DNA from 2 places in the Xanthomonas cerealis pv. cerealis genome. Region 1 is predicted to be linked to the other one. Evidence: riboswitches for the same ligand, from Rfam matches in the RefSeq annotation. Region 1 holds a riboswitch; the other holds the start of a gene.
What was found. Region 1 has a riboswitch for cobalamin ahead of E4A48_RS18025 (ribonucleoside-diphosphate reductase subunit alpha). Riboswitches for the same ligand answer to the same signal wherever they lie in the genome.
Positions count from the first base shown of each region.

Region 2: it holds a riboswitch for cobalamin, as region 1 does, so the genes downstream of both, btuB (TonB-dependent vitamin B12 receptor) here and E4A48_RS18025 (ribonucleoside-diphosphate reductase subunit alpha) in region 1, are expected to answer to the same signal.

Region 1 is NZ_CP038228.1:4,080,721-4,085,127, forward strand. It holds gene E4A48_RS18015 (organic hydroperoxide resistance protein) at 1-255, shown strand, start outside; gene E4A48_RS21480 (Sir2 family NAD-dependent protein deacetylase) at 741-1,013, shown strand; gene E4A48_RS21485 (SIR2 family protein) at 977-1,195, shown strand; cobalamin riboswitch at 1,400-1,621, shown strand; gene E4A48_RS18025 (ribonucleoside-diphosphate reductase subunit alpha) at 1,802-4,219, shown strand; gene E4A48_RS18030 (ribonucleotide-diphosphate reductase subunit beta) at 4,345-4,407, shown strand, end outside.
Region 2 is NZ_CP038228.1:3,243,794-3,248,200, reverse strand. It holds gene gph (phosphoglycolate phosphatase) at 1-604, shown strand, start outside; gene btuB (TonB-dependent vitamin B12 receptor) at 687-2,558, opposite strand; cobalamin riboswitch at 2,668-2,882, opposite strand; gene E4A48_RS14320 (TfoX/Sxy family protein) at 2,909-3,346, opposite strand; gene E4A48_RS14315 (GAF domain-containing protein) at 3,354-3,836, opposite strand; gene bioD (dethiobiotin synthase) at 3,940-4,407, shown strand, end outside.

The DNA of each region.
Region 1 (4,407 bases):
GCCTGCTTCATCGGCGCGATGAAGGCGGTGGCCGCGCAGGACAAGCAGAAGCTGCCGGGCGAGATCAGCATCGAAGGCAGCGTCGGTATCGGCCAGATCCCGGGCGGCTTCGGCATCGCGGTGGAACTGCGCATCGCGGTGCCGGGCATGCCGCGCGAAGAGCTGCAGGCGCTGGTCGACAAGGCGCACCAGGTCTGCCCCTACTCCAACGCGACCCGCGGCAACATCGACGTGAATCTGGTCGTCCTCGACTGATCGATGCGGCGTGTCCTAAGACCCCGTCGCGCGTCCTGCGCGGTGGGGTTTTTTGTTGTCTGCCATACGGCAATGGCCGAGCCAGCCTGGCATGCGCTGCGACGCCATCGAGAGCGAGGGCGGCAGTTGGTCGGCGGAGAACTAGACGGCCTTGAACGTGCCGGCGGAACCGACTTGGTCGGGCGTGTTCCGGATGTGAGCGGGCGCGATCGCCCTGTTTTACACGCGCGGCGGTCGTTGGCCCATGGCCGAGAGAGTCGCCGCTGCTGTTGCTTTTGCTTTTGCTTTTGATCTACCGGGTCCCCTCGGCGCGGCAGAGCTGGCGGACGAATGGTGGCGGGCCGCCTGTCATGGCGATAGCGATTGCATCGCCTTCGTACCCAACCTTTTGCGGTACCCACAGCCGCGGCGGCATTGCTGTGCTGCAGATTGAGGTGGAACTGGGTCAATGTAATAGCGCGAGGGCCATCATCTTTGCGTGTGCCATGCTCAGCTCCGCTTACAACGCCGAGACCGTCGCCGCTTTCATCCAGGGCGCGCGTCGCCCGCTGGTCCTCACTGGCGCAGGTATGTCCGCCGAGAGCGGCGTGCCGACCTTCCGTGGCCACGACGACAGCCTGTGGGCGCGCTTCGATCCGCAGCAACTGGCTACCTGGGAAGCCTGGCGGGCGGACCCGGCACTGGTGTGGGGCTGGCGGGCGTGGTCTGGTTCGGCGAAGCGTTGCCGGCCGCCGATGCGGCCGACCTGGTGCTGGTGATCGGCAGTTCCGGCCTGGTCCATCCGGTCGCCGGGCTACCGCGGTGCGCCAAGGAGCGTGGCGCCTACGTGGTCGACCTCAATCCCGAGCCCAGCGGCCTGTCTTCACGCGCGGATCTGCACTGGCGCGATAGCGCCGCGGCGGCACTGGCGCTGTTGCTGCAGCGCTGGCCGGCGGGTTGACGCCGGCGCAAGCGCCTCGCCGCGGCAATCGCGACACACCGCCAGTGCCGCCGCGGCAGCCCTTGCAGCGTATGCGATACGGCCCGCTCCAGGCGCGATCCGGCGCCCGGCCGCAGGGTTTTGCCGCCCTCCACGGCAAACTCTTGCCCCGCTTGAGTTTTCGGTTTTATGACTACATTTAGCGTTGACGGCGCCCAGAGACCCCACTATCTTGTGGTGGTCGGTTCCAGCGGCCACCAGGTTGCGGGATCAAAAGGGAAGCCGGTGTGGCGCGCGAGCGCTCAAGCCTGCGCTGCCCCGCAGCGGTAATTGGGAACGAACCCGTCCCCGCACTGAGGCGCCCTGCCTTGGGAAGCGACGGGCTAGGACACCGGCCATCGGCCGTCGCCCATCAGCCCGAAGACCTGCCGACAGCCGCGCGATGCACACAGCGCGGCGCCGACCGTTGCATCTCCGGGGGGAGAGGGTCGGTGAAGCGTTGACCGCCCGTAGGCCTCGCGCCTGCGCCGTTGCGGTCTTTGCGACACCGCGTCTCCACCTGCTGATCCGGTCGGACCGTTGCCTGCGAGGGTCAGGCAGCCAGGTGCACCACGCTTGGAGACCTTCATGAGCCAGACCCACAGCCTGCCGGCCGCAGCCCCCCTCGACACCGCCGACGTCGATCCCACGCCTGCCGCCGCCGCCGCGGCGCAGCCCGATGCGGCCGCCAGCGAGCCGAGCAACGACCAGCGCGCCGTGACCTGGATCGTCAAGGACGGCGGCAACCGCCGCATGGCCTTCGATCGCTCGCGCCTGCAGCGCACCCTGGACCGGATCCATGCCGAGTTCCCGCAGCTGGACGTGGCCGACTACGAGCGCAAGGCGTTCGCCTTCGTCGAGAAGAAGGAAAGCCTGTCGGCCGACGAGATGGTCGACTACCTGATCCGCGAGGCCGAGTCGCGCGTAGACATCGCCACGCCGGAGTGGGAGTACTTCGCCGCGCGCCTGTACCTGCATCGCCTGTACAAGCGCGCCAGCAAGAACCGCTTCTACGATGCCGGCGAGAAGTACGGCTCCTACGTCGGTTTGCAGGAAAGCCTGGCCGACCGCGGCGTGTACTCGATCGACATCCTCAAGAACTACTCCAAGGACGAACTCGCCGAAGCCGGCAAGATGATCGACCCGGAGCGCGACAAGCTGTTCGCCTACAACGGCCTGTACCTGCTGGCCACGCGCTACCTGGCCACCGACAACTCGCGCAAGGTCTACGAACTGCCGCAGGAGCGCTGGTTGACCATCGCGCTGTACCTGATGCAGGACGAAAAGCCGCGCGAACGCCGCATGCAGCTGGTCGGCGAGGCCTACTGGGCGCTGTCCAACCTGTACATGACCGTGGCCACGCCCACGCTGGCCAACGCCGGCAAGATCGGCGGGCAGCTGTCGAGCTGCTTCATCGACACCGTCGACGACAGCCTGCAGGGCATCTACGACTCCAACACCGACGTGGCGCGCGTGTCCAAGCACGGCGGCGGCGTTGGCGCCTACCTGGGTTACGTGCGTTCGTCCGGCTCGGCGATCCGCGGGGTCAAGAATTCCAGCGGCGGCGTGGTGCCGTGGATCAAGCAGCTCAACAACACCGCGGTGTCGGTGGACCAGCTCGGCCAGCGCAAGGGCGCCATCGCCGTGTACCTGGACATCTGGCACCGCGACATCGAGGCGTTCCTGGACCTGCGCCTGAACAACGGCGACCAGCGCCTGCGCGCGCACGACGTGTTCACCGCGGTGTGCGTGCCGGACATCTTCATGGAAGCGGTAGAGCGCCGCGGCGAGTGGTACCTGTTCGACCCACACGAGGTGAAGGAGGTCAAGGGCTGGTACCTGCAGGACTTCTTCGACGAGAAGCGCGGCGAAGGCACGTTCCGCGCCAAGTACGAGGAAGTGGTCGCCGACGAGCGCATCGGCCGCAAGGTGGTCAAGGCCATCGACATGCTCAAGCGGATCATGGTCAGCCAGCTGGAGACCGGCAACCCGTTCATGTTCTATCGCGATGAAGTCAATCGCATGAACCCGAACAAGCACCAGGGCATGGTTTATTCCAGCAACCTGTGCACCGAGATCCTGCAGAACATGAGCCCGACCCGGGTCATCCAGGAGATGATCAGCGGCGACCAGATCGTGACCACCAAGCAGGCCGGCGACTTCGTGGTGTGCAACCTGTCCTCGGTGAACCTGGGCCGTGCGGTCACCGCGCAGCCGGACCTGCTGTCGCCGGACGTGCTGGAGCGGCTGATCCGGGTGCAGGTGCGCATGCTCGACAACGTCATCGATCTCAACGATCTGCCGGTGCCGCAGGCCACCATCACCAACCAGAAGTACCGCGCGATCGGCCTGGGCACCTTCGGCTGGCACCACCTGCTGGCGCAGAAGGGCATCGAGTGGAATTCCCGGCAGGCCGAGGACTACTGCGACGAGCTGTACGAGCGCATCAACTACCTGACCATCCAGGCGAGCCTGGCGCTGGCCAAGGAGAAGGGCGCGTACAAGGTGTTCAAGGGCAGCGACTGGCAGAACGGCGAGTACTTCAGCAAGCGCGGCTACGACAGCGCGCAGTGGCAGGAACTGGCTGCGCAGGTCAGCATCAACGGCGTGCGCAACGCGTGGATGATCGCGGTGGCGCCGAACATGAGCACCGCGCAGATCGCCGGCTCCACCGCCTCGATCGACCCGATCTACAGCGCGTTCTACTACGAAGAGAAGAAGGACTTCCGCCGCCCGGTGGTGGCCCCGGGCCTGAACGTGGACACCTATCCGTACTACGAGAAGGGCGCCTACCGGGTCGACCAGTTCGCCAGCGTGCGCCAGAACGCGCGCCGCCAGCGCCACGTCGACCAGTCGATCAGCTTCAACTTCTACGTGCCCAGCACGATCCGCGCCAGCACCCTGCTCGACCTGCACATGACCGCATGGAAGGAAGGCCTGAAGACCACCTACTACGTGCGCTCCAACGACATCGACATCAGCGAATGCGAGTGGTGCTCGAGCTGATCGCCACCCCGTAGCGGCGCCGACGCGCGCATGGCCTTCCCGCGGGAACGCCATGCGCCCGCTGCGTCCTCCCGCATCGCCGCGCCGCTTGCCGGCGCCGTTTAACCCACTACCGAATCCGACCCATGGCTATTGCGCTCGACCGCATCAAGATCCTCGAACCGATGCATCCCAACCGTTCCACCGGG
Region 2 (4,407 bases), 840 kb from region 1:
GGACAGCGGCGCCGATATCGCCGAAGCGCTCAATCGCACGCTGGCCGAATTCGGCCTGACGCGCGTGCCCGAGGCCACCGTGCTCGGCTGGATCGGCGAGGGCGTGCGCAAGCTGGTCGAAGCCGCGTGGCGGCATGCACACGACGCCACCCCGATCGATGCGGTGATGCCGACCTTCATGCGCCACTACGAAGCCTGCCTGCTGCGCAGCCCGGGCCTGTACCCGGGCGTGGCCGAGGCGCTGGCACAGTTGCGCGCGCGCGGCGTGACCCTGGCGCTGTGCACCAACAAGCCGTCGGCGTTGGTGTTGCCGTTGCTGCGCCATCTTGGCGTGGCCGATGCGTTCGCCGCGGCGCTCGGCGGCGACAGCCTGGCCGAGCGCAAGCCCAGCCCGCTGCCGCTGCTGCACCTGGCCCAGCAGTTCGCGCAGCCGCCGGCGCGTTGCCTGATGGTCGGCGATTCCGGCACCGACCTGCAGGCCGCGCACGCGGCCGGCATGCCGGCCGCGCTGGTGCGCTACGGCTATCCGCGCGACCTGGACCTGGCCGCGGCGGACGTGGTGCTGCTGATGGACGACATGCGCGAGTTGCTGGCGTTGGGTTAAGGCTGGCTATCGCGCGCATGCCGCTGCAATCGACCCGACGACCGCACCAAGGGCTGCGCGGTCCGGCGCAGCCCTTCGCCACTCAGCGCGCCGCCGGCGCGTAGCGCAGGGTCAGCGCGTACTCGCGGCCCGGCTGGTTGTACCAGCTGATGGTCTGGTAGTCGCGATCGAACACGTTGCTGGCCTTGGCCTGCAGCGTCCAGTCCGGCGCGAACGCGTATTCCACGCGCAGGTCCAGCGTGCCGTAGCCGGCCAGGCGCACGCTGTTGGCCGCGTCGTCGTAGCGGTGGCCGCTGCCGGACGCGGTGACGCCGACCTTGACAGGGCCGAAGCCGCGATCCACGTCCAGCCGTGCGGTGTCCTGCGCGCGCCGCGCCAGCCAGTTGTCGCGGTTGGCGCCGTCGCTGCGGTTGCGCGGATCGGCATGGCTGAGCTGCGCCGACAGTTCCCAGCCGGCCAGCGTGGCATAGCCGGTCAACTCGGCGCCGCGGATCCGCGCCTTGTCCACGTTGACCGGCAGGAAGCTGGCGGCGTCGTAGGAGATCAGGTCGTCGACGCGGGTCTCGTAGACGTTGAACGTCCAGTTCCAGCTGTCGGCGTACTGCGCCACGCCCAGGTTGCCGCTCTTGGACTTCTCCGGCTTCAGTTCCGGATTGCCGGAGAACGGGTAGTACAGGTCGTTGAAGGTCGGCGCCTTGAAGCCGGTACCGAGGCTGGCGGTGAGCTTGAAGCCGCCGCCCAGCGCCAGGCCCCAGCCGAGGCTGCCGGTGGTGTGCTGGCCGAACTGCGCGTTGTCGTCGCTGCGCACGCTGGCCTGCACCTGCTGCGCGCCGAAGCGGCCCTGGTACTCGGCGAACACGCCGGTGTTGTCGCGCTGGTCCACGTCGTAGGCGGTGGTGCCGGTGACTTGCTCGCGCTGCCAGTCGGCGCCGGCGCTGAGCAGGTGGCCCTCGGCCAGGCCGAAATCGCCCTGCAGCGATGCGCTGTCGCGGCGGCTGTCGAAGGTGCTGACGAAGCTGCGCGTGTCGCTGCCGGCGGCATGGTAGTAGCTGTCGGCCTGGTCGCTGTTGCGGCCGAGCTGCGCGGCCAGGTGCACGCGCTCGGACGGGGTCCAGTCGAGCTTGCCGCCGACCACCTGCTGGGTGTTGTCGGCCTCGTTGCCGGCGAACAGCGCATCGCCGTCGTACTCGTTGCGGCTGTCGATGTTCAGCGCCTGGCCTTCGATGCGCAGCGTGTCGCTCAACGCATAGCCGCCGCGCGCGCTGAGCGAGTTGTTGCGGTAGCCGTCGCGGTCCGGCTGGTCGACGAAGCAACCGGCGAACAGAGTAGCCGAGCCGTTGCAGGCGTTGATGCCGTCGGTGTTCTGGTAGCCGCCCTGCACCGACAGCCAGCCGCGCTCGCCGCGGTTGCTGAAGCCGGCGCTGGCCTCACGCAGGCCGTTGCTGCCGGCGCCCAGGCTCAGGTTCTGCTGCAGGCCCTGGCCGCCGCGGCGGGTGAAGATCTGGATCACGCCGCCGATCGCATCTGAGCCGTACAGGCTCGAACGCGGGCCGCGCACGATCTCGATGCGCTCGATCTGGCTCAGCGGCAGGTCCTGGAACGCGGCCAGGCCCGCGCTGGCCGAGCCGATGCGCACGCCGTCCACCAGCACCAGCACGTGGTCCGATTCGCTGCCGCGCAGGCTCAGCGTGGTCAGCTTGCCGAGCCCGCCCTGGTTGGACACGCCGATGCCGGCGCGGCCCTGCAGCAGCTGCGCCAGCGACGTGGCCTGGCTGCGCTCGATCTCGGCGCGGTCGATCACCTGCGCCGGGACCACGCTGTCCTCGACCGAGATCTGCGTCCGGGTGGCGGTGACCACGACCTGGTCCAGGTCGGTGGCGGCATCGGCGGCGAGCGCCAGCGAGGGCAGGGACAGGGCGGACGCGATCGCGACCGAAAGCAGGCGGGACGACATGGGGCAACTCCGGCGCGCGGGCGCGCTGTGACGGCAAAGAAGTCGCGACGGAAGGTGCAAGCGGACGGCGCCAGACGCGGCGCGGCACGCCGCAACGCCCTCCGCATCGCAACCAGTGGACTGCAAGGCCGGTCTCCGGGCTGGCGATCTGGGAGTCGGACTCCCGGCTGCGACGCCTTCCCATGCCAGGCACAGTGGCGTAAGTCGTCAGCGCGGATCGCTTACCGTTGCGGGGGCAGCGCCGGCCTTGTCGCAAGACGCACCGGCTTCCCGTTTCAACCTGCAGGCCGGAGCCGGCGGGTCACCTTGACGCGGCGCGATTGTACGCGATCGCCGCTGCGGCGCACGGATCAGTTGGCGTCGCGCTCGCCTGTGTGGCCATCCCCGTCGGGTTCTTGATCGGCGTCGTACGCATGGCCGCCGGAGGCGTCGTGCGCGTCCTCCGCATAAGGCGTGTCGCTGCGGTCGCCGTCGCGGTCGAAATGGGTGGTCGCCACCGGTCCGGCCACCGGCAGGCGGCGTTGCGCCGGCAGTTGCGCCGCCGCGGTTTCCAGTTCGCCGAGCAGTTGCGCGCGCCGCGCCTCGGGCAGTTCCTGCCAATGGCAGCCGGTCAGCGCACCTTCCAGCGAGTACAGCAGGTTGAGGCTGGGCTTGAAGCCGGCACGCTTGACCTTGAGGAATGCGCCCACCGCACCGGCGGCGTTCAGATCCTGTTGCGTGCGCAGGCCGACCTGGCGCAGCCAGGCCGCGCTCTTGGGACCGATGTTGCGCAGCTTCTCGGTGCTCATCGCCGGCTCATCGCAGCGCGTCGACGAAGACCTGGGCGATCGCCTCCAGGCCGTGCTGGTCGTCGGCGTCGAAGCGCGCCAGGTCCGGGCTGTCCAGGTCGAACACGCCGACCAGCGCGCTGTCGCGCAGCAGCGGCACCACCAGCTCCGAGCGCGAGGCCGCATCGCAAGCGATATGCCCGGGAAAGGCCGCGACGTCGTCGATGCGCTGGGTCTGGCCGGTGCTGGCGGCGGCGCCGCACACGCCTTTGTGCAGCGGGATACGCACGCACGCGGGCAGGCCCTGGAACGGCCCGACCACCAGTTCCTTGCCGTCGTACAGGTAGAAGCCGACCCAGTTCAGCCGCGGCAGCGCGTGGTACACCAATGCCGCCAGGTTGGCGGCATTGGCGATGCGGTCGGGCTCGCCGCTGACCAGGGAACGGGCCTGCGCGAGCAGTTGAGCGTACTGTTCCGGCTTGCTGCCGGTGAGCGAAGAGGAAGCGAACATCAGGCGAGTCTAGCAGCGGCCGCTGGCGGCCTGTGCGCCGGCGTCTGGCCCGGCTATCCTGCGCGCCCGCGCCGCATGCGCCGACCTCGAGGATCCTGCAACGATGAGCGTCCCCGCCTTCTATGTCACCGGCACCGATACCGGCATCGGCAAGACTGTCGCCAGCACCGCGCTGTTGCATGCGCTGCGCGCGCACGGGCAGACGGCAGTTGGTATGAAGCCGGTCGCCAGCGGCTGCGAGCGCAGCGCGGACGGCTGGCGCAACGAGGACGCGCTGGCGCTGCAGGCGGCGAGCCTGCCGCGCCCGGACTACGCCAACCTCAATCCCTACGCCTTGCCGCTGCCGCTGGCGCCGGAACTGGCGGCCGCCGACGCCGGCGTATGCGTGGAACTGGAGCCGATCGTCGCCGCCTTCGCGCGGCTGCGTGCGCAGGCCGACGTGGTGGTGGTGGAGGGCGTCGGCGGCTGGGCGGCGCCGCTGTCGGCGACCCTGGAGCAGGCCGATCTGGCGCGCGCGCTGGCGCTGCCGGTAGTGCTGGTGGTTGGCCTGCGCCTGGGTTGCCTCAACCAT